3 regions of the Arthrobacter sp. U41 genome follow, and region 3 is predicted to be linked to each of the others. Evidence: riboswitches for the same ligand, from Rfam matches in the RefSeq annotation. Region 3 holds a riboswitch; each other region holds the start of a gene.
What was found. Region 3 has a riboswitch for cyclic di-AMP ahead of ASPU41_RS09475 (NlpC/P60 family protein). Riboswitches for the same ligand answer to the same signal wherever they lie in the genome.

Region 1 (7,658 bases), 1.6 Mb from region 3:
TTTGCAGGTGGGCCACGATTGATGGGTGGCCCAAGCCCGCGTATGTTCCACGCAGCAGTTCAGGGATTTCGGGGTGCAGCCTGGTCAGCCCTTTGACATGGGCCTCGTAAATCACGGTGTCATGGTACGGCGTATTGGGCCGCCGGTCGTCCTCCCAGTCGAACGCCGGGTCGATGACCACTGCGGTCATCATTCCGGGGAGGGAATCCGACTCATCGCGCCGCTGCGGGTCCTCCAGGCTGTAGGAAAGAAGAGCCTGGCCCCATTCAATGGTTCCTTCCATAGTCTTGGCATAAGGATCGAGCAGGAATTTGTCCGGGTTAAAGCGGAGCCCAGCGGCGGGCTCATAGGGGCCGTCTACGCGGTATCCGTATCGCTGACCGGGCCCTATCCCCGGCAGGTAGCCGTGCCAGATGTAACCATCAACTTCGGCCAGTGGGACACGGATCTCGGCGCCGGAGGCATCCACAAAGCATAATGTCACCGCCGTCGCTGATTCGGTAAACAGGGCGAAATTGGTGCCGCTTCCGTCAAAAGTTGCCCCCAGTGGATAGGGGGCTCCCGGCCAGACCTGCATCTTTCGTCTCCCGCTTTTAAGGACCCACGGACATGCGAACGCGCCGCACCGGACGACGGCCCGGCGGACGGGTATCGGCCTCGCCTGCACCGGGACGAATGGTACCGGCCAGTACTGCGTAGGAACAGTACTCTGTCATCTTCCAGGAGCCCAGCGGTATCTGGCAGGCCCGGACCTCGCTGCCACCTCCGATCAACAGGGGCGTGTCGGGGGGAAAGTCTCTTGGCGGCACTGCTCTTCACCCATCTGCGGTCGACCCTGCGGAAGGTGCTGAGACGTCTCCTTCAGCCCGCCTTGACGCCGGAATCCTGATGCTGTGGCCGGACGCCATACGCTCCCAAGCCGGATACTCTCCGCACAAGAGCCACGCCCACGCTACATTCCGCGGGTATCCCCATATTCGGCAGGAACTACCCTAAGTCCGGCGTGCGACGGCGCCCGATCGTCCTTATTATTATCCCTGCCAGACTCCCGCTGCTCATGATGATAAGGGCGGTGAGGCCGAGATAGTAAAGCACAGCAGCGGACTCCGGCGGGCCCGAGGAGGAATCGGCGGCCGCACCGATCGACCACCAATAGCCCGCGGTCACTGTGGTCCAGACAGCACCGGTGACGCTGACCAGCCAGGACAGCCCTGAGAACCAAGGCTTCTCCACCCGATATGAAAGAGCCGTGGCCAGTACAGCGGCGCCGGCGGTCGCGAGCACCAGGCCGCCGACGAAGTACCGCCCGGCCAGGACGCCGGCCAGGACGCAGAGGCTTCCGACCAAGACGAGCCGCCGGGGTCCGAGTGGCATCCGGGAGCCGCCGCCGGGCGTCTCCTCCTCGGGCTGATGTGGGCCACGCAGCGTTGCATTCTGGTGTGTCATGGCGTTTCGGGTCCTCTGTTGGGGTGAGCCCCCGGGTCTTCCGTTCGGATGACCGGCGTTCAAGAAGGCATCACGGCTCATTGTTCCAATGCTCAAACACTACAGAGGTGGCGGCATCGGGGTGGCCATTGCGTTCGGCACATCTGCATCCTGGACGGGACGCCCGGTCCGCCAGCCGGCCTCTCTCGTCGCTGCGCGAGAGCTAGAGGAGCCCCTCCCCGCCGATTCGCCCGTTGAGCCTTGGCAAGTACTTGATTAGATACCCCTAGGGGGTATACTATTTGGAATGTCATAAGGAGCTGCTGTGAACCACACTGTCGAAGATGCCACTGTCGCGGGTGCTGTCCCGCCTCACGGATACACCGCAGACAAAGAGGCGTATCTGCGAAGGCTCAAACGCATCGAAGGTCAGGTGCGCGGGATAGCCCGGATGGTCAGCGAGGACTCGTACTGCATCGACATCCTGACCCAGGTCGCGGCCGTCAACAAGGCCCTGCATGCGGTCAGCATCGGGCTGCTCGAGGAACACATCGGTCATTGCGTCGTCAGCGCCGCGGCCGAATCACCAGAAGCGGGGGACGCGAAAGTCAAGGAAGCAGCGGACGCGATCGCGCGTCTGCTGCGCTAGGAATTCAGGAGAAAATCATCATGAGCATCAACACCACCGTCAATATTTCCGGCATGGACTGCAGCCACTGCGTCGCTTCCGTGACCGAGGAACTTCAGGAACTCGACGGGGTCCAGGAGGTCGCCGTGGAGCTGAACAAGGACGGCATCTCCGTTGCCACCATCACCTCGGCGGCCGAGCTCGACCCGGAGAAAATCGGCGAAGCCGTCGCAGAAGCCGGCTACGTCGTCGTGGCTGCCGGGGCCTGAGTATGGACTCCGGCACCCTGACCAACACGCGCATCATTGAACTGGACATCCAGGGGATGACCTGCGCTTCGTGTGTCGCCCGGGTGGAACGGAAACTCGGAAAACTCGACGGAGTCCAGGCCAGCGTCAACCTGCCCCTTGAATCCGCCCAGGTCACGGTGCCGGATGCCATTACCGACCAGCAGATCCTCGACACGGTTGCGGCGACCGGATATACGGCCCGGCTCAAGGCCGCGCCCGATGCAGACCGTGCGGCGCGGGACGATGAGGACGCTGTTCCTGACCTGTCCGATGACGGGCCAAGTGCACCGGCCGCCTCAGCTTCCCTGCGCCCTCGACTTCTCCTGGCTGGTGCCCTCACCGTGCCGGTCGTCATCATTTCCATGATCCCGGCCGCCCAGTTCCCGCACTGGGGCTGGTGGGCCTTTGCCCTCAGCCTGCCCGTGGTCACCTGGGCGGCGTGGCCTTTCCACCGAGCCGCGGCCATCAACGCCCGGCACCTTGCCTCCACGATGGACACACTGGTCTCCATCGGGGTGGGGGCAGCTTTCCTGTTCTCCAGCTGGCAGCTGTTTACCGACCCGTCACTGACCGAACACCCTGGCATGGAGATGAGCGCCCACACCCTGTACTTCGAAGTCGCCGCCGTCGTCACCACTTTCCTGCTGCTGGGCAGGTACCTTGAAGCCAACGCCAAACAACGCGCAGGCAATGCGCTGAAAGCACTGTTGAATCTCGGAGCCAAGGAAGCCACCGTCCTCCGCGACGGCGTCGAGTCTCTGATCGCCGCCGACCGACTGCAGCCCGGGGACGTCTTCCTCGTCCGCCCGGGGGAAAAAATCGCCACCGACGGGTTCGTCGTCGAAGGGCACAGCGCAGTCGACGCCTCGCTCATCACAGGGGAGTCGCTGCCGGTGGAGGTCGGCGTTGACGACACGGTGACCGGGGCCACCATCAACACCAACGGCCGACTGCTCGTGAAGGCCACCCGTGTCGGCAGCGAAACAACACTGGCCCAGATGGGGAAACTCGTCAGCCAGGCACAAAGCGGCAAGGCGCCCATCGCCCGCCTCGCGGACCGGATCAGTGCTGTCTTCGTCCCGATCGTCCTCGCCATCGCCGCGGTCACCTTTACCGTGTGGATGCTCTCCACCACGGACCCGCAGGCCTCATTTACCGCCGCGGTCGCGGTCCTGGTCATTGCCTGCCCCTGCGCGCTGGGTTTGGCCACTCCGACGGCCCTGCTGACCGGCACCGGCAGGGGTGCCCAGCTGGGCATCCTGATCAAGGGCCCGCAGGTCCTTGAAGACACCCGGACCGTGGACACTATCGTGCTGGACAAAACCGGTACCGTGACGACCGGACGGCTGTCCGTCGCGGGTATCCACAGGTTCTCCGGGCCCGCCAAGGAGGAGCTCCTTGCCCTGGCCGGTGCCGTCGAAGCCGCGAGTGAACATCCCATCGCAAGAGCCATCGCCCGCGCGGCCAAGGGCGAAGGGCCGCTGATGCCTGTCACCGGCTTCGAGAGCGCACCCGGCGGAGGCGTCCGCGGAACGGTGGACGGACGCAGGGTGGTCGTCGGGCGGGCCGGGTGGCTTCAGGACAACGGCATCATCCTCGCAGCCGACCATCACGCGGCCCTGCAAACACAGGAAGGAACCGGCGCCACTGTCATCTGGGTCGCGGTCGATGGCCGGCCCGCGGGAATCATCAGCCTCACCGACACGGTCAAAGACGGCTCCGCCGCCGCGATCACCCGACTCAAAGCGCTGGGGCTCAGGCCCATCCTGCTGACGGGAGACAACGCCGCCGTCGCGGCGATCGTTGCCGCCGACGTGGGCATCCCGGCCCAGGATGTCCTTGCGGGGGTTCTGCCGGAAGGCAAAGTGGACGCGGTCCGGAAGCTGCAGGCTTCCGGGGCCATCGTGGCGATGGCAGGCGACGGCGTCAACGACGCCGCAGCCCTGGCGCAGGCTGACCTGGGCATTGCCATGGGCAGCGGGACGGATGTTGCGATCGCCGCGGCCGACCTGACGGTGATGGGGAACGACCTCGGCCAGGTGGCCCAGGCCATCGAGCTGTCCCGCCGGACCCTGGCCACCATCAAGACCAACCTGTTCTGGGCTTTCTTCTACAACGCCGTCGGGATCCCGGTCGCCGCGTTGGGGCTGCTGAACCCGATGATCGCCGGCGCCGCGATGGCCGCCAGCTCCGTGCTGGTTGTCAGCAACTCACTGCGCCTGCGCCGCTTCGCCGGGACGACGATCCAGGATCCGGCAGCGCACGAGCCGGCCGCCCGGCCGGTGGCCGTCCGCTAGCCCGGCGAACGAGGAGAAGTCTCAGGACCGGAAGTTCCGTCGATCAAACTGCAAGGCTCTGTTCCGGGCTCCAGGGGATCTCATGCCGTCCGGAGCCGGCTGCAGGTATTCCCGGGCCGCAAACGCGCAAGGGCCGGTGATCTGCTGCCCCCAAGGCAGCAACTCACCGGCCCTTGTGGCATGTTTCTAGGCGCCGGCGCGGACGAACGTGACGGGGCCGGTGGCGGTCAGCCACGACAGCGGATGCACGACGGTCTGGTTCTTGCCGTTCATGCCGGAGCTGAGGACCTGGCCGTTGCCGACGTAGATGCCGATGTGGCCCGGCTGGATGACCATGTCACCGGGCTGCGCATCACCGACGACCTTTCCGTAGCTCTTGAACTGCAACGGGGCCAGATCCCCGACAGGGATACCTGCAGACCCCAAGGCCTTTTCCACCAGGGCCGTGCAGTCCTGGATCGTGCCAAGCTGCGCGTAGGCGGCGGAAACCATTGCGGCGTTGACGCCGCCCGCCGCCGGAGCGGCAGCAGGGGCCGTGGCGGCCTGCGGCTGGACGGTGATGCGGGGCTGCGTCTGGACGCCCCCTCCGGCCCGGGCCGCCACCGGGGCAGGCTTCGGCGCCTGGACAGCAGGCTTCGGCGCCTCAATGACCGGCGCCGCGGTGGTGGTGACGGCGGGGCGTTCAAAGGAAATCCGGACGCTGGAGTCAGCGCTGAGCTGTGCCGGGGCCTGGCTGGACACCTCAAGAGTCGAGGCGGGGGCCGAGTCCCGCTGTGCCGGGGCCTCTGCGGCCTGGGCGGCGATCCCGCTGGTCAGAACGAGTCCCGACGCGGCGGCGATGACAGCGGCTTGGCGTCCCGCCCCGCCGGCGTTGTCGACGATGGTCTTGGAAATCGTCGCGAGGGTGCTGGTCTGGATGGTAACCGCGCGGTGGCGGCCCGGATTTTTGCGTGCGGACATGAAAGGAGCCTCTCCCAATGCCTGCGGGGTGAGCTGTCGGATTCGGATGGGAGACACCCGGCTGCGGTCTGCATAACTGCAGGGCGCGGCTTCACCCCAAGGCCTGCCCGAAGGCGAGCCAAAATGTGGTTTCCCCGTCTCTGCCGGACGATTTTGCGAAAGGATCCCGGGCAGCGGCAGAGTTAGGCAATCGGCTCGGGAGTGCCGTTTCGGAGAAATCCGGCACGGATTCGACCGTACGGTAAAACTGATGGCATGTCACATTCAGGTAACAACAGCGGGCCGGCGGCCGCCCCTTCCCGCTCCGGATGCCGTGCCGGTTCCGGGGACGGTCGAAATGAGCGCGGAATCCTGCTGCGGCCGGCGCGGATCGGCGGGGATCCAGCACATGTCCAGTGGCGCTGCCTTGTGGCGGTGCCCGCTTCCTTTGCAAGAAATACCCCTTGGGGGTATATTTGGTTTGTTGTCAGTGAAGTGGTTTGTCCAGGCCCGCGGACCCGCCGGCCGCTACAGCCGTTCATCCCCAGCATCCCCATCACGCCTTTCTGCAAAGGAACGACCTGACATGTGCACATCAGATATTCGGACCGAATTTTCCCTTTCCGCCGCGGATTCCTCTGGCCGCAGCTGTTGCGGCCCCGATGCCCGCGCACAGACGCTGGCCCCGGTCGAGGGCTTGGACTACCTGATCGAAGGACTTACTTGCGGGCACTGCGTTCAAACGGTTGAAAACGCGGTCAGGGCCGTGGACGGAGTGGAGTCGGCGACCGTCGAGCTCGTCGCCGGCGGAGTATCCCGTCTGACCGTCGCCGGAACAGTTGCCCTCACCGCGGTCCGGGATGCGGTAATCCGCGCCGGATACAGCCTCGCCAGCACCAGCTAATTCAGCGGCCGCCGAGACGGGCAACCATTAATGCGGGTGCTCAAGGAGGGTTTGCCTGCGGGGAGCGACAATTGACGAGGAGCCAGGTAACCCACAGAACTTGGGCTACCTCATCCACGCCTGCTACAACACCATCTCCGACCCCCGCCGGGGTGGTCTTCGCCAACGTCGCGTGCTCCCACTCGTCGGTGCCGTAATGATGTCAGTCCCACAATCGGCGGGGTACCGAATGCCCCGCGGCTGCACCGGATGAAACTCAGCCCTTTACCGGTTTGTTGAACCCATCAGACGCCGCGGCCCGCCCGGCCCGGTACCCTTGAACGAAGTCAACCCGCACGGAAGGAGAACCTCATGACCGACGCTTTATCCCGCCGCGTTACGTCGTTCCTCCGCCGCGCGGGCCTGCTGGCTGGTCTGCTGGCCATCATTGCCGGGATCTTCGGCATGCACATCATGACCGGCTCCCACATCATGCCGGCATCGGCCGCCGTTCCGGGCGCGGAGATGCCGCAGGTGATGCAGTCTCCGGCCACGGAACACACATCCCGTGCCCCCGGCGCCGCGCCGGCTATAGACAGTTCACCATCAGGGGGCACGACGTCCGTCCAGGGACTCTCATGCGTTGATCTTGGCGGGTGCGCGATGATGTCCGCCATGGATGCGTCGTGCATCCCGTCCCCCGGCAACGCGTCTCTGGCAGCCCCGCCACCTGGCCAAACCCCTTTTGCAGTCGTGGACGATGCCGCGCCGACCCCTGGCTCCATCTACTCCTACCTTCCGGGAAGTCCTTCACCGGGCCAGCTCTGCATCAGCCGGACGTAAGCGGCTGATCTGCGCCGTGTTCTGACCGGCGCATGAGCCCTTACCCTGACGCGCCCTGCCGGGAACTCCGGCCTGATTGTCGTGCGTGTCACCAAACGACGGCGCCCCGCGTCGGTTGATGTCTTCAAGGACCTCTTTTCATGAAAAAATTTCTGACAATCCCAGCGACCGCCCTCGTCGCTGCCATCGCGCTGGCAGGATGCTCCGCCAGCCCCAACAACTCCAGCGGCGGCAGCATGCCGGGCATGAACCACGGCAGCTCCGGAATGTCCTCAGGCTCCGCCTCGACGGTTACCGGGAACCACAACGCGGCCGACACCATGTTCGCGCAGGGAATGATCCCCCACCACACG
Region 2 (7,658 bases), 140 kb from region 3:
ACCTCGACGAGCACCCGGACTTCGCCGGCAGGCTCAGCACCACCGAGGCCCTGGCCCAGTACGTCGCCGACGCCGTGGCGGCCAGGATCCGCCCGGGCGCGGACGGGCGCGAACTGGCCGGGCTGGACGTCACTCTGCGCGAGACCCCCGACGCGTGGGCCAGCTACTCGCTCGACTTTGAGGCCAGCTAGGACTCTGGTGCCAGTCAGGAACGCCGTGCAGCCGGACGGCCTCCGCGTCCGGTTTGTGGTGCCCGGCAACGTGCGCCACAACTCCGGCGGCAACGTCTACAACGCAGCCCTCGCCCGCGAGCTTGCCGCACTGGGAGTGGCGGTGGAGACCTGCCCGCTCGACGGCGACTGGCCGGTGGGTAGTGCCGAGGACCGGAGCCGGCTTGGCGGCCTGCTGCTCGCCGACTGGGTCGACGGGGCCGACGGCGGCAACGGCGCCCGCGCCGGACGCACGGTGACCCTCGTTGACGGGCTCCTCGCCTGCGGGGCGCCGGAGGAACTCGCGGCTGCCGCGGCCGCCGGACGGCCGGCCTGGATCCTCGTGCACATGCCGCTGGACGACACCGGGCATGACGACGCCGGGCTGGAACGCCGGGCGCTGCGGGCCGCGGCCGGGGTGATCTGCACCAGCGGCTCGGCGGCAGCCGGCATCCGGGCCAGGCACGGGGTAAGCGGTATCCGGGTTGCCCTGCCCGGCACGGAGACGGCCGCGCTGGCCGCCGGATCGGAACCGCCGCACCTCCTGGCCGTGGCCGCCCTGCTGCCGAACAAGGACCAGACGCTGCTGCTCGCCGCACTGTCAGCCCTGACGGACCAGCCGTGGACCGCCTCCCTGGTTGGCTCGGACACCGCTGATCCTGGCTATGCCGCGCTCCTCCGGGACACGGTGCAGCGGCTGGCGCTGCAGGACCGCATCCGGATCCCTGGGGAGCTCCGGGGCGGGGCGCTTGAGGCGGAATGGGCCGCGGCGGACCTGAGCCTGCTCATCTCACAGGCCGAGACCTACGGCCTGGTGGTCACGGAGTCGATTGCGCGGGGTGTGCCGGTGATTGTCCGGGCCGGCACCGGCGCCGTCGAGGCGCTCGCAGCGGGCACCCCCGGGTCCCGGACGGCGCCACTGACGGCGCCACTGACGGCGCCATCGGAGGAGCCCCGGACGGAGCCGCCGGAGGCGGCGGGCGGTGCGGCCGCCCTGCCGGGAACCGCCGTCGCCCTTGGTGCGGACCCGGCTCCCCTCGCCGAAGTGCTGCGGCGCTGGCTGGGAGATCCGGGAGTCCGCGCCCGCTGGCGGGCTGCGGCGGTTGACGCCCGGGACCGTCTGCCCGGCTGGGATGCCACGGCCCGGACCGTGCTGGAGGCCCTGAACCCGGGTCATCCGGCCGGTCAGCCGCCGGCTGTCCCGCCGGAAACGCCCTTCGCGGAAGATTCCCCTGCCGCGCAAGCTGGTGGACAATGACCCCATGACGCCCCAGCCCCTGACCACGCAGCCCCTGACGGCGAACGCGCCGCCTGCCCGGACCCTCACCCCGGAACGGCTCCGCGCCTGGGCCTGGCACAAACAGGGCCTGGACGGCTCGCTGGCCGGCTGCACCTCGGAACAGGTGTTCGCCCGGGGAGGCTGGGCCCGGTCCGTCGGCGGCGCCAACCCCTACCTCACGCTCTTCGCCCGCGCCGGCATCCGCCGGGAACAAGTGGACGCCGACGTCCTGGCGCACCGGATCCTGGAACTTCCGACGGCGCGCGGCTGCACCTACGTCCTGGGCCGTGACGACTACGCCTGGTCGCTGCAGCTCGGGCGGGACGCCGCGGAGAACGCCGTCAAGGTGGTCGGCAGGCTCGGCGTGGACCGCGGCGAAATCGCCCTGCTGGAGGAGCAGGTGCTGCATACGCTCGCCGAAGCCGCCGTCCCGCTGGACCCGCGGCAGCTCAAGGAGGAACTCGGTGAGTCCGTGCGGAACCTCGGCGAGGAAGGCAGGAAGAAAGGCGCCACCACCACGCTGCCCACGGCCCTGGGCATCCTGCAGTCCCAGGGGCGGATCCGCCGGGTCCCGGCCAACGGCCGCCTCGACCAGCAGCGCTACGCCTACGAACTGTGGGACCTGCCGCCGAGCCCGCTGGACGAGGATGAGGCCCGCACCGAACTGATCCGCCGCTACCTTGGCTGGACCGGAGGGGCCACCTTCAAACAGTCGCAGTGGTTCACGGCCTTCACCGTCGCCCAGAGCAAGGCGTCGCTGGCCGAGGCGGGCGCGGTGGAGGTTCCCACCGCCGCCGGGGAGACGCTGTGGATGCTGCCCGACGACGTCGAACGGCTCGCCGCGTTCCACGAACCTGCCGGCGAGCAGATCCAACTGCTCGCCGGAACGGACTCCCTCGCACTGCTGCGGCGCAATGCCGCCGACCTGCTGGACGAGGAGGACCGGCATACGCACGCCCTGGGCTCGCTGGCGCTGCAGGCGGACCTCCCGGACCATCCCATCGTCGACCGGGGCCGGATCATCGGGCTGTGGCAGTACGATCCCGGCAGGGAACGGATCGTGCCCTGGCTGTTCCATGGCCGCACGCCTGCGGTGACCCGGCGGATCACCGAGGTCGAGGACTGGATCCGCGAGGACCTGGGCGATTTCCGGGCCTTCAGCCTCGACTCACCGGCCACCCGGCAAAAGCGGATCGACAACCTCGAGGCAGCCGCAGCGGGCTCCGCCTCCGGCAGCTAGCGCGGCAGGGACGCCGCAAGGGGGCCGGCGATGACCTTGGGCTCAGGCGCCGCGGTGCCCGGCAAAGAAGTCCCGCAACAGCGCCGCGCACTCCTGCTCCCTGACCCCGCCGTACACTTCCACCCAGTGGTTGAGCCGGCGCTCGCGGAGGATGTCGAACACGGAGCCGGCGGCCCCGGCTTTCTCATCCCACGCGCCGAAGACCACCCGTGGAATCCGGGCCAGCACGACGGCCCCGGCGCACATGGCGCAGGGCTCCAGCGTCACCACCAGGGTGCAGTCGGCCAGACGCCAGCCGTCGCCGGCCTGCCCGCCACGGGCGCTGAGTTCCTGCAGACGCGCGGCGGCCTCGCGGATGGCCACCATCTCCGCGTGCGCCGTCGGGTCCCCGAGGGCTTCCCGTTCGTTGCGCCCGCTGCCGAGCACGGTGCCGTTGGGGCCGATGACGACGGCGCCGATCGGCACGTCCGCCGTGGCCAGCGCGGCACGCGCCTCGGTGAGGGCAAGGCCCATCCATTCGGCATGGCGCGGCTCAGGGGAAGTCATGGCTCAATGATAGTTTCGGTACTAAGCAAGCTGTGCAGCAAAGAGGAGTCAGGAGACAGCAGTGAGTGCCTTCACTGATCGCTGGGGCAAGTGGGTTGTCCCTTACGCGGCCCTCTGGATCACCATGCTCGTGGGCGGCGTGATCGTGATCGTTCTGGCGCTCCTGGGCGCTGAAGTGTACGACAGCGTCGTGGACGAGGCTGGATTGGCGAACCTGGACAAACCGGCACTCGCCCTGGCGGAGGACCTGCGCAACCCTGAGCTGAACGTGGCCGTCACCGGCTTCACGAACGTCGGCGGGAGTATCGGCATGCCGATTCTGGCAAGCATCCTCACCGCGTGGCTCACCTGGGTGAACCGCACCTGGCGGCCGATCATCCTGGTCTGCGGGGCCGCCGCCGTGTCCATCACGGCCACGACGTTCGGCAAGAACCTCGTGGGCCGCGCGCGTCCCGATTTCATCAACGCCGTCCCGCCGTACGAGACCTCTCCGTCGTTCCCCAGCGGACACGCCCTTAACTCCACGGTGGTCATCGGCGTGCTGGTGTACCTGACCTGCCTGCAGTTGAAAAAGACCTGGGCACGCGTCGCCGTGATCACGGCGGGACTGATCTTCGTCCTGGCGATGGGCCTGAGCAGGGTCTTCCTGGGGCACCACTGGATGACCGACGTCATCGCCGCGTGGCTGCTGGGCCTGGCCTGGCTGGGCATCGTGATCCTCGCCCACCGGCTCTTCCATGTGATCCGCCACCGGGAACACGCGGGCCCCGCGCCCACCTTCGATAACCCGGCGCACCTCCACGATGGCCGCGCCGATCCTCCGGCGGGCAGCGCCGCCGGCAGCGAGGGGGCGGACGCCGCGGGGAGCGGTGCCACCACCAAGGACGACGTCGGCGCCCGCGGTCCCACGGGCGGGCCGCCGGCCGCCGGGTGATAGTTTTGACCCATGCGCACTCTCGTTGTGGACCACCCGCTGGTCGCCCATAAGCTCACCGTTCTGCGGGACAAGAACACCCCGTCCCCGGTCTTCCGCCAGCTCACCGAGGAACTCGTCACGCTCCTGGCGTACGAGGCAACCCGCGAAGTCCGCACCGAACCGGTGACCATCGAGACCCCGGTCAGCACCACCATCGGCACCGCGTTCACCAAGCCCACCCCGCTGGTGGTGCCGATCCTGCGCGCCGGACTGGGCATGCTTGAGGGTATGACCAAGCTGGTCCCCACGGCCGAGGTCGGTTTCCTGGGGATGGCCCGCGACGAAGAGACGCTGGACATCATCACGTACGCCGAGCGCCTCCCCGAGGACCTTACGGACCGCCAGATCTTCGTCCTGGACCCCATGCTCGCCACCGGCGGCACCCTGCGCGAGGCCATCAAGTTCCTCTTCAAGCGCGGCGCTTCCGACGTCACCTGCATCTGCCTGCTGGCCGCCCCGGAAGGCCTCGCGAAGCTGGAGGAAGAGCTCGCCGACGCCAACGTGACCATTGTGCTCGCCTCGATCGACGAGAAGCTCAACGAAAAGTCCTACATCGTGCCGGGCCTGGGCGACGCCGGAGACCGGCTCTACGGCGTGGCCGGCTAACCCGGCCGCCTGGTGCGGAACCTGCCCTCGGGGCCGGTTCCACACGCTTGAGATTTTCCTTCCGGAAGAGACCCCCCGGAACTAGCCTGAGCCCCATGGACTGGAAACTTGAACTTGTCTTTGTCCCGGTGTCCGATGTGGACCGCGCGAAGGATTTCTACGTCAACAAGGTGGGCTTCAACGCCGACTTCGACGAGCGGCCCACAAGCAGCTCAAGGACAGCGGCGTGGAGGTCAGCGGCGTGGATGTCCAGGGCTGGGGGCATTTCGTCTATTTCGCCGATCCCGACGGCAACAAGTGGGCGGTGCAGTACTTCCCCCACCGACCCGGCTAGACGCGCCGGGGGGAGGGGCCGCAGGCCGTGCCGGCGGTTAGTACCAGTTGTTGGCGTAGTGGAAGTTCAGGGCGCCGCACGGTGAGCCGTAGCGCTCCTTGACGTAGTTCAGGCCCCAGTTGATCTGGGTCCGGTAGTTGGTCCGGTAGTCCGCGCCCGCGCTGGCCATCTTCTCGGCCGGCAGGGACTGGACCACACCGTAGGCGCCGCTGCTCGGGTTGGTGGCAGTCGTCTCCCAGTCCGACTCCTTGGTCCACAGCGTCATCAGGCACTGCATCTGGCCGGGGGCCCAGCCATAGGCGCCAAGCTGGCTGGCCGCGTAAGCCTGCGCGCCGGCCGGGTCATCGATGGCAACGGGAGCCGGCGCGGGCTCGGGAGCGGGAGCGGCAGCCGGTGCAGGAGCAGGAGCAGGGGCGGGTGCTTCGGCAGGCTTCTCCTCGGCCGCGGGGGCCGCGGGGGTGCCGGCGGGGATCACGGCCTGGTTAGCGACCCGGACGCGTTCGAAATCGAGGTGCGTCAACGGGTCCGCCGTCGTGGCTGCCTGCGTGGAAGCTTCCGCGCTGGCCTTGTGGGCGGCTGTCTCGGACGCCTGGCCCGCTGCGCCGGCCCCCACGAGGACCGTGCAGGCGGCAAGAACAACCGGGGCCCGGCGGCCGGTGGAGCCTACGCTGCCGGCAATCCGGGACAGCGCCGAAGCGGGCTGGGCCGGTTGAGCGCGGTGGCGCGATGGCTTGGTGCGGGTCGGATGTGCGGCGCCGTCGGGGCGCGTTTGTGGCTTGGAATCAGTCATGATCGCCTCTCAACGCCTGCGGAGTTAGCTGTCGGGTTCGGATGAGGTCACCCGGCCGCACGGAAATTCACGTGTCGGCTTCACCCCAAGGGCGCAAGATGCAAATGCCCGGGAACTCTGGGTCCCCCGCCTCTGCCTGGTGCAGCGGAATCCGGGAGGCGGCAGAGCTTGGCGTACATCCGGATATGCGGCCCCAGTGATGGACGCACCCTAAAAACCGTACAGGACTTGGACGCCTAAGTCACATTTCGATAACAGAGATCACGACGGCGGGGCGGCGCCTTGCGCACCGACCCGCAGCCGTGCCGCATCCGCGGCGGGCGGGGCCGCCGGCAGCCGCACCGTGAACTCCGTCCGGCCCGGGACCGACGTCACGCTGACAGTCCCGCCATGGGCCGCGACAATTGACTGCACGATGGACAATCCCAGCCCGCTGGTTCCCTCGGAGGATGCACCCGTGGCGGCGGCAGCGGCCTCGGAGGCGGCCAGGGGAGGCCGCGGCGGGTGCAGCGGAAGGCGGGGAAGCGGCCGCCGTCCGTGTGCCGCCGTCGTGGCTGCCACCGGATTCTTCCGGGACGCGTCCGCACGCGTGAACCGCGCAAAGACGCGGTCCACGAACTCGGGGGCGATGCCCGGGCCGTTGTCCGTCACGGTCACCACGGCGCTGCCGTCCGCGGTGCGCTTCACTCCGGTCACGACCGTGGTGCCGGGTCCGGTGTGCTTTCGCGCGTTGGAAAGCAGGTTGGCCAGCACCTGGTGGAGCTGGGTCGCGTCGCCGCGAACCACCACCGGCTCCTCCGGGAGCTCCAGGTGCCAGATCCGGTCCGGGGCAATCACCTTCTCGTCGCTCACCGTCTCGACGGCCAGTTGGGTCAGGTCCACGTCGCTGAGCTTCAGCGGCTGGCCCTCGTCCAGCCGGGCGAGCAGGAGCAGGTCCTCCACCAGGGTGGTCATCCGTTCGGACTGGCTCTGCACGCGGGCGAGGGACTTCTGGCCGTCGGGGGTGAAATGTTCGGTCATCCGCATCAGCTCCGTGTAGCCGCGGATGGCGGTCAGGGGAGTGCGCAACTCATGCGAGGCGTCCGCCACGAACTGGCGGACCTTCATCTCGCTCGTCTGCCGGGCCTCCAGCGCGTTGGAGACGTTGTCCAGCATCAGGTTCAGGGCATGGCCGACGCTGCCCACTTCGGTTCCCGGATGTGCTGCCGCCGCCGGCACCCGCACGGCGAGTCCGACTTCTCCGGCATCGAGCGGGAGCCGGGAGACCTTCGTCGCCACCTCGGAGAGCTGATCGAGCGGCTTCATGGTCCGGCGGATCAGCGCCGTGCCGGCCAGGCCGATTACCACGAGTCCGCCGGCGGACACGATCACCATGGTCCAGACCAGGGAGGCCAGCGTGTTCTGTTTTTCCGCGAGCGGCAGCCCGGTCACGATCACGTCGCCGTCCGGGGTCTCCGCGGCAACCAGCCGGTACGCTCCGGCGGACAGGGTCCGGTCAACCGGCTCGCTCCACGGGGTGAGCTCAAGGAGAACCTCGTCATCCTCGTCGGTGAGGGATTCCCGGGAGGCGTCCTCGGCGAGGAAGCCGGCGCTGCGGACCGAGTCGTCGTGGATCCTCGCGTTCAGCGTGCCGATGCCCTGGCCCCGTGCCTCAAGGGGATCGGAGCGGCCGGAGCGG
Region 3 (7,658 bases):
TCCCGTCCGCTGAGTTCGGAGCTGTAGCTGTCCACCGGCGGGAAATGCGTGAAGACCCGGGTGCCGTCAATGCCTTCCCAGTTGAAGCTGTGGTGCGGCATCCGGTTGACCTGGTTCCAGGAGATCTTCTGGGTCAGGAACCACTTGCTGCCCGCGGACTTGACGATCTGCGGCATGGCAGCCGAATAGCCGAAGGTGTCCGGGAGCCACGCTTCCTCACATTCGACGCCGAATTCGGCCAGGAAAAAGCTCTTTCCCTCCAGGAACTGGCGGGCAATGGCCTCGCCGCCGGGCATGTTGGTGTCCGACTCGACCCACATGCCGCCCACGAGGACAAACTGGCCGGTTTTGACCTTCTCCCGGATCCGCCCGAAAAGCTCCGGATACAGCTCCTTGATCCAGTCGAGCTGCTGGGCCGAGGAGCAGGAAAACACGAACCCGGGATCCTCGTCCATCAGCGCCACCACGTTGGAGAAGGTGCGGGCGCATTTGCGGATGGTTTCGCGGACCGGCCAGAGCCAGGCGGAGTCGATGTGGGCGTGTCCGGTGGCCAGCAGGTGGTGTGCCGAGGCGTAGGCCGGCCGGGCCAGGACCCCGGCGAGGGCCTCACGTCCCGCGCCTGCCGTGCCCGGTACGTCATCGGGATCCATGACGTCCAGCATCCGTTCCAGCGCGCGCAGGATTTCGTGCCGGCGGGGCAGTTCCATCGGCAGTTCGTGCATGAGTCCGTTGAGGGTCCAGATGTCCTGTTGCAGTTCCCAGACGGTCTGGTTGAGTTCGGCGATGAGGATCCTGCCGAGCCGGTATTTGGGTTCGTTGCCCGAGGTCGCTTTGTCGCCGTACGGCGTGGCTGCGAAGGTCCACCCCTGCGACAGATCGGGGTTGGCGGCCGCCTCCACGTAAAAATCGACGGACATCCCGCTGCCCAGGAGCTTCAGCGGGATGTACTGGTTGCGCGGGGAGATGGCTTTCACGATCGTACCGTCCGGCCGCCAGGCGATTCCTTCGCATTGAAAGCCGGGAAGGTCGCCGCTGAAACCCAGATCCACGATGATTTCCACTGAGGTGTCCGCCGCCGTGCCCCAGGCGTCCGGGACCTGCCCCTGCAGGCGCAACCATTTGGTGCTCCACGGCCGCCCCCAGGCAGCACCGTGCTCCTGCGGCGTGAACTGCTGCTTGAGAGCCTCCAGTGCCGGCACCGGTTCATCCGGGACATCCCAGCTGCTCAGGGTGAGCGGCACGCTGCGCGGATAGACCGCGGGGACGATGCGTTCGCGAACAAAACGGTCAAGCCGGACTTCCGTGAGACGGCGGTCGTCGTGCAATGTGTCCCTCTTAGCGCTGGCGTGAATGACGCAGAAAGGCGTCCAATCGATGGATAAAACTTACGGCGCCGCTGGCCCCAAACCAAGGGGGATCCGGCGGACGCTACCCACCTACGGGTGCGGGCACCCCGCCCACGCGGGTCTGGCCCGCATACACATTCAGCGACGTGCCGCGGCTGAACCCGGCCAGCGTGATGCCGCTCGCCTCGGCCAGTTCGACAGCCAGGCTCGACGGCGCGCTGACCGCGGCCAGGACGGGGATGCCGGCCAGGGCCGCCTTCTGCACCAGTTCAAAGGACGCCCGCCCGGAGACCTGGAGCACGGTTCCGCGCAGCGGCAGCATACCTTCGCGGAGGGCCCAGCCGACCACCTTGTCCACGGCATTGTGGCGGCCCACGTCCTCGCGCACGCACAGCAGTTCGGCGGAACCGTCGTCAGCGATCCGGAACAGGCCGGCGGCATGCACGCCGCCGGTGACGTCGAAGACGGCCTGGGCTTCCCGGAGCCGGTCCGGGAGGGACGCGAGGGTGGTGATTGGGACCATCAGCGGGTCCTCTGCCGGGCTGAAATGCGAGGACTTGTGCACGGCTTCAATGGAATCCGTGCCGCAGATGCCGCAGGAGCTGGAGGTGAACACGTTCCGCCCGGTGTCCGGCCGGACGACGTCGGGCCTCAGCTGGGCCTCCACCACGTTGAAGGTCTGGACGCCGTCCTCGTCCTCCCCCGCGCAAAACCGCAGCGAAACGAGCTGTTCGGGGCTCCAGATGATGCCTTCGGAGACGAGGAAGCCCGCCACCAGGTCAAAATCGTTCCCCGGGGTCCGCATGGTGACGGAGAAGGAAAGGCGGTCGAGCCGGATCTCCAGCGGCTCCTCAACGGCGAGTACGTCCTCCCGGTGCCGGACCGGGAACTCGAGAGCCTGGGGCGATCCGTCCAGGACATATTTGTGCACCTTGCGGCGCTGCGTGACGCGGCCCATCAGGTACTCCTAACCAACATAATTCCATCATGGCAAGCACTTGGCCGGGTGGCCAGCGCGCGTTCAAGACCGGGCACTACCCCAGCAATTCACTCCAGTCCACGGAGCCGCCGGTACCGGCGGGCTTCCGGGCGGTCCGTTTCGGGGCAGGCTTGTCCTTCCCCGCGGCGAGGTCCGGAAGGGCGGCACCCCAGGGAAGGGCGAAGGCGGGGACAAGTTCCCCCAGCTGCACTCCATGCGGCGGGACCACCAGGACGCCGTCGGCTGCGGCCAGCCCGCGCATCATGCCCGGGCCGGTGTGCCGGGCCGGGGAGGCCATACCGTAGAGGAGCCGGAACGGCATCAGCCGGGTCCGGCCGGGGTCCGGTTCGATCATGGCGCCGCAGGGAACCTCGGTGACGGGAGGCAGGCTCCGGTGCCCCAGCGCCGCCAGGAGCGGGGCCCCGATGGTTGACAACGCCATCATGGCCGCGAGCGGGTTGCCCGGCAGCCCGATGATGAACCTGCCGTCCGGCAGTTCAGCGAGGACGGCCGGATGGCCGGGCCGCATGGCGATACCGTCGATGAGCAGGCGTCCGCCGAGCTCGGCGACCGAACGCCGCAGGTGGTCCGTGCCGGACGGACCGGTGCCGCCCGTGGTGATGACCACGTCGGCCGGCAGCAGCTCAGCGGCGGAACGCGCCAGGAACTGCCCCGCGGCTGCTGCCCCGATGCCCTCCGCCGGGTCGGTGTCCTCGAGCGCCGCGAGCCATTCAGCGTAGCTGTCGCCAATTTTCGTTTCACCGGCGCAGATTCCCCCGAGCATCTCCACGACGCCGGCGAGCTGGGGACCGAAGGTGTCCCGCACTTCCCCCGGCTGCGGAATCCCCGCGGTGACCACCTCGGAGCCGGTGAACACCAGTCGGACCAGGGCTTTGCCCAGCACCGGGAGGGCGTCGTGGCCGGCGACGGCCGCGAGGGCCAGGTGGGCGGGGTTGAGCAGGGTACCGCTTTTGATCAGAACATCGCCGGCGGCGGCTTCCTCTCCGGCCTTCCGGATGTGCTCGCCGTTTCGCGGCTCGCCGGGCTTGGCGGCGCCGGCGAGCAGCAGGACCGGCAGACCGTCCTCATCGCTGCCGATGGTGCCGCTTTCGCTGCGGAGCACGGCCTTCGCCCCGGGAGGAATCAGTCCGCCCGTGACGATCGGACTGGCCTGATGGGGAGCCAGCCGCTGGCCGGGTTCCGCGAGGATCCAGGGTCCGCTGCCGTTGACGGCCCAGCCGTCCATGGCGGAGGAGGCGTAGTGCGGCAGGTCAACGAGCGCCTCGACATCCGCGGCGAGTGTCCGTCCCAGGGCCTCGCGGAGGGCGACAGGGGCGGCGGGGATGGGAGATGCGCAGTCGAAGGCCAGCTGCCAGGCTTCCTGCCAGGTGTGTGCAAGGTGCCGGTGGGGCGCAGGTGTCATGCCCCGGGGGCTTCGCTGGCTGCGTAGTCCGTGGCGAGTTTGCGGGCTACGCCCATCGCTGCCTGCATCGAGACGGCATCCGTGGCCTGTCCGGAGCCGGAGGCCAGGCCTGCCGCGAAGCCGGCGATGAACGTCGTCAAGGGAGCGGCAGGGCGCACAATGGAGTGCGCCGCCACACCGGCCAGGGCCAGGATCTCGTTCACGTCAACCTCGACGTCTTCCAGTTCCAGGGCCTGAAGCAGGGCACGGCACCAGTCTTCCAATGTTTCATCCTGGCTTTTCACCGTTTGCCTCCAAGGTCGAGTTCAGCTGGGGAGTCCCGGGCCGGACGCCAGATCACTGGCTGCCGCGGTCGTGGCTGTCGCTGCCATGACCGCCGGGAGGGCGGGTCACCCCTAATGCGGAGGCATCGTCCCAGGTATCCACATCGTCCGTGGACCCTGCGGGGACGTTGACTTCCCGCACCTCCAGCCTAGCAAGAAGGGCGAATACCGAGGCATTTTCGAGCGCGCCCCGTTGGGCCGCTTCCGCAGTCCTGCGTTGTAGCGCGGCCGTGTTATATAAACCCACCAGGGGTTGCCGGCGTCCGTCGGCGGACACCGCCGCCAGCCCGTCCTCCGGCGCGCCTTCCGCGGCCGCCTCCAGCAGCGCCCGGACGGCGGCGCCGGCCCGTGGCATGTCGCAGGCGAGGACGAGGGTATAGGGGGCGGCAGTCCGGTGAAGGGGATCCCGGCCCCGGTGCCGTTCGAGGGCGGCGAGTCCTGCCGCGATGGCGGCAGCGGGTCCGGCAAACGGCGGGTCCTCCCGGCAGCTCAGCACACCTTCCGGCAGATTCCCCGGGTCGGGCCCGACGACGGCGGTTGCCGCCGCACCGCGGGCGGCCCGGAGGGCACGCTCCAGCAGGGTGGCGCCGTCGTGCAGCAGACCGCCCTTGGGCACACCCCCCAGGCGGGAGGACCTCCCCCCGGCGAGAATGACAGCATCAAATTCCACCGGCCCAGCCTAGCGCGGTCCGGGCCGGCGGCCAGGCACCGATGGCCAGGCGCGGCGGGCCGTTTCAGGCAGCTGATTCCGGCAGCAGGAAAGGGTCCCAGGCCGGGGTCGGCTTCTCCAGCTCCTTGATCTGCCAGGTTGTTCCCCGTGGGGGCGCAGGGCTGAAGCTGAGCTTCCACCCCATTTCCCCCGGGGTGTGGTCGCCTTTGGCGTTGTTGCAGCGCAGGCAGGCCGCGACGAGGTTTTCCCAGGAATCCGCACCGCCCCTGGATTTGGGCTGGATGTGATCGATGGTGTGGGCGGCTTTGCCGCAGTAGGCGCAACGGTGTCCGTCCCGGCGCAGCACACCGCGGCGGCTGACCGCCGTTATGGTGTTGTACCGGGGCCTGATGTAACGGTGCAAAAGAATCACCGAGGGCCGGCCAAGGACGTCCTGCGGCCCGACGACAGGATCGTCGCCTTCCGCCACGACGCTGGCCTTTCCGGTCAGCACAAGGACGAGCGCCCGGCGGAAGGTCACAACCGCCAGCGGTTCATATCCAGCATTCAGAACGAGAGTGCGCATCCGCATACCTCTTCACGGCCGCACCCGCCAGTGGCACGAGGGCCGGCTGCCCTCTGCATGGTCGGGCTATGGATCGACAAAACAAGAGTAAACACGGAGGTGCCGTTTCACCGAATCTTTTTTTGCCGGCCGCCGGCTGTGCCGGCTGAAGTTCATCTTGCGGCAACGCAAAGGACCCCCGCCGAGTGGCGGGGGTCCTTTGTGGTGCTTTTAGCTGCTGTCTTAGCCGCCGACGCGGATGAAGACCGGGCCGGAGCCGACGTTGACGCTCTGCAGGGATGTGGTCCCGCCGTTCCAGCCGCCGTGAACGGCCATGCCGTTGCCGACGTAAACAGCGATGTGGGCCAGGCCGGCGCCACCGTTCTGGTAGTACGCGAGGTCGCCGGAGCGTGCCTCTCCGGCGCTCACGGTGCGGCCGAGGGACAGGTAACCTGCCGGCCAGCCGTGGTAGTTGATGCCCGCAGCAGCCAGGGCGTTCGTGGCGAGTGCGGTGCAGTCCTGGCCGACACCGATCTGGGCGTAGGCAGCCGCGGCGATGGTCGCGGCCGGGGCGCTGGCGGGCGCGGTGGCGCCTACCTGGGTGCTGGCGGTCTTGGTGGTGACGGTCTTCGCCGCGGGGGCTTCCTGGACCTTGACGACCGGCTTCGGGGCCTCGACAACGGGGGCCGGGGTGGTGGTGACAGCCGGCTTCTCGTAGGAGATCGCGATGGTGGAAGCAGCCGAGATGGTCGCCGGGGCGGCCGACTGGACTTCGAGCGTGGAAGCGGAGGTGGATTCCCGCTGGACGTTGGCCTCGGCAGCGTTGGCTGCGATACCGCTGGTCAGGACGAGGCCGGAAGCGGCAGCGATAACTGCGGCCTGGCGACCCATGCCGCCGGCGTTGTCGCCGACAGCCTTGGCAATGACGGCCAGCGAGTTGGTCTTGGTGACCTCGGCGCGGTGCCGTGCGTTTGCACGAGTAGTCATTAAGTTCTCTCTTTCGTGATCCTGGGTCCGCGCCTTTTGGGCGCAGGCTGAGGACGCTCCGGCATCTTGGGGGTACGCCGGATCGCCCCGAAATGGGTTACTTAGCGAAGGGTGTACTGCGAAGACGCGCCAAAAGCGGGAACTGCGTGCAGGTGCTTGGCCTGCGGGCCGGACTCGGCAGAGATTGAGTCGGCCGCGCGAAATCCGTTCCGGGCACCACGAAGGGCGACACGGACGTTGGATTTCAGCGGGCTCGTAAGAGCCGCGCAAGCGCGGTGATGCGCAGCATTGTGGCGTGAAGACACGAAAGTAGCCTCTCCCAATGCCTACGAGGTGAGCTGTCGGATTCGGATGGGAGTCACCCGGCCGCGCTGCTTCCTGGGAAGCTTTGCGACTTAACCCCAAGGCCTTCTTGCGAAGACCAAAATTGGTTCCCCCGCCCCTGCCAGACGATGTAATGCGAAAGGACCTTGAGCGGTGGCAGAGTTAGGCAATCCACTCAAGAGCGCCAACTTCGGAAAAGTTGGCGTAGGTCAAACGGTACAGCAGTTAAGAGTCAATGTCACATTCAGATCACGGAGTGTCACGAGAATGCGAGAGCGTCCCATCAGCTTTGTTACAGCCAGCCGGTCGGGTCAACGACTTCGCCGTTGACCATGACCTCAAAATGGAGGTGGCAGCCCGTGGAGGCGCCCGTGGTGCCGCTCAGCGCCACAACGTCGCCCCGGGAGACCTGCTGGCCCACCTTGACGCTGGCTGAGGACAGGTGGTTGTACGTGGTCTCCAGGCCGTTGCCGTGGTCGATCACGACCCGGTTCCCTCCGCCGTAGGGATGCCATCCGGTGAAGGTAACGGTGCCGCTGGCGGCAGCCAGGATGCCTGTGCCGCACTGGGCGGCGTAGTCCTGACCGCGGTGGAACTCCCCGGAGCCTCCGGTGATGGGGCTGACCCGGTATCCGAAGGGTGACGCGGTTTTCAACTGGGCAAGGGGTGCTCCGAGGCTGCCCGCGGAGGCTGCCCGGGTGATCGAGCCGACGGACTGGGCGCTCAGCAACTGCTTGAGCTTTCCGTCCGGGTCACCCTGGGTGGTGACGGCGGTGCGGTTGAAGTCGATCTTGGCTTCGGCGGCGGTGACGTCCGGCTGGACCGCGGCCGAGATGGAACCCGAGGCGGAGCCGGCATCGGTAGCCAAAACAGGGCCCGTAGCGGGGACGGTGACGGTGAGGACCAGTCCCGTGGCGGCCAGGGCAATGCCGGCCTTTTGCCCAACGCCGCTGGCGGCAGCAAATTCTGTTACCTGGCGGAACGGGCTGCGGCGGCCTCGGCGTTCGTCGCGGTGCACGTCGCGTGGGCGGTCTGCCAGGACGGCGGCGGCCGGACGGGGCT

Region 1: it holds a riboswitch for cyclic di-AMP, as region 3 does, so the genes downstream of both, ASPU41_RS16485 (NlpC/P60 family protein) here and ASPU41_RS09475 (NlpC/P60 family protein) in region 3, are expected to answer to the same signal.
Region 2: it holds a riboswitch for cyclic di-AMP, as region 3 does, so the genes downstream of both, ASPU41_RS08885 (hypothetical protein) here and ASPU41_RS09475 (NlpC/P60 family protein) in region 3, are expected to answer to the same signal.

The regions. Positions count from the first base shown of each region.
Region 1 is NZ_CP015732.1:3,617,416-3,625,073, forward strand. It holds gene glgX (glycogen debranching protein GlgX) at 1-577, opposite strand, end outside; gene ASPU41_RS16465 (hypothetical protein) at 988-1,446, opposite strand; gene ASPU41_RS16470 (metal-sensitive transcriptional regulator) at 1,751-2,074, shown strand; gene ASPU41_RS16475 (heavy-metal-associated domain-containing protein) at 2,095-2,322, shown strand; gene ASPU41_RS16480 (heavy metal translocating P-type ATPase) at 2,325-4,640, shown strand; gene ASPU41_RS16485 (NlpC/P60 family protein) at 4,827-5,600, opposite strand; cyclic di-AMP (ydaO/yuaA leader) riboswitch at 5,605-5,783, opposite strand; gene ASPU41_RS23090 (heavy-metal-associated domain-containing protein) at 6,166-6,483, shown strand; gene ASPU41_RS16495 (hypothetical protein) at 6,835-7,305, shown strand; gene ASPU41_RS16500 (DUF305 domain-containing protein) at 7,446-7,658, shown strand, end outside.
Region 2 is NZ_CP015732.1:1,902,979-1,910,636, forward strand. It holds gene ASPU41_RS08850 (6-pyruvoyl trahydropterin synthase family protein) at 1-191, shown strand, start outside; gene ASPU41_RS08855 (glycosyltransferase) at 199-1,467, shown strand; gene ASPU41_RS08860 (DNA glycosylase AlkZ-like family protein) at 1,472-2,728, shown strand; gene ASPU41_RS08865 (nucleoside deaminase) at 2,771-3,274, opposite strand; gene ASPU41_RS08870 (phosphatase PAP2 family protein) at 3,336-4,208, shown strand; gene upp (uracil phosphoribosyltransferase) at 4,221-4,856, shown strand; partial or broken gene ASPU41_RS08880 (hypothetical protein) at 4,952-5,190, shown strand; gene ASPU41_RS08885 (hypothetical protein) at 5,228-5,980, opposite strand; cyclic di-AMP (ydaO/yuaA leader) riboswitch at 5,979-6,137, opposite strand; gene ASPU41_RS08890 (sensor histidine kinase) at 6,242-7,658, opposite strand, start outside.
Region 3 is NZ_CP015732.1:2,046,190-2,053,847, reverse strand. It holds gene ASPU41_RS09505 (alpha-mannosidase) at 1-1,325, opposite strand, end outside; gene fdhD (formate dehydrogenase accessory sulfurtransferase FdhD) at 1,429-2,304, opposite strand; gene ASPU41_RS09495 (molybdopterin molybdotransferase MoeA) at 2,381-3,748, opposite strand; gene ASPU41_RS09490 (DUF6457 domain-containing protein) at 3,745-4,032, opposite strand; gene mobA (molybdenum cofactor guanylyltransferase) at 4,085-4,741, opposite strand; gene ASPU41_RS09480 (HNH endonuclease) at 4,806-5,306, opposite strand; gene ASPU41_RS09475 (NlpC/P60 family protein) at 5,529-6,272, opposite strand; cyclic di-AMP (ydaO/yuaA leader) riboswitch at 6,582-6,759, opposite strand; gene ASPU41_RS09470 (M23 family metallopeptidase) at 6,889-7,658, opposite strand, start outside.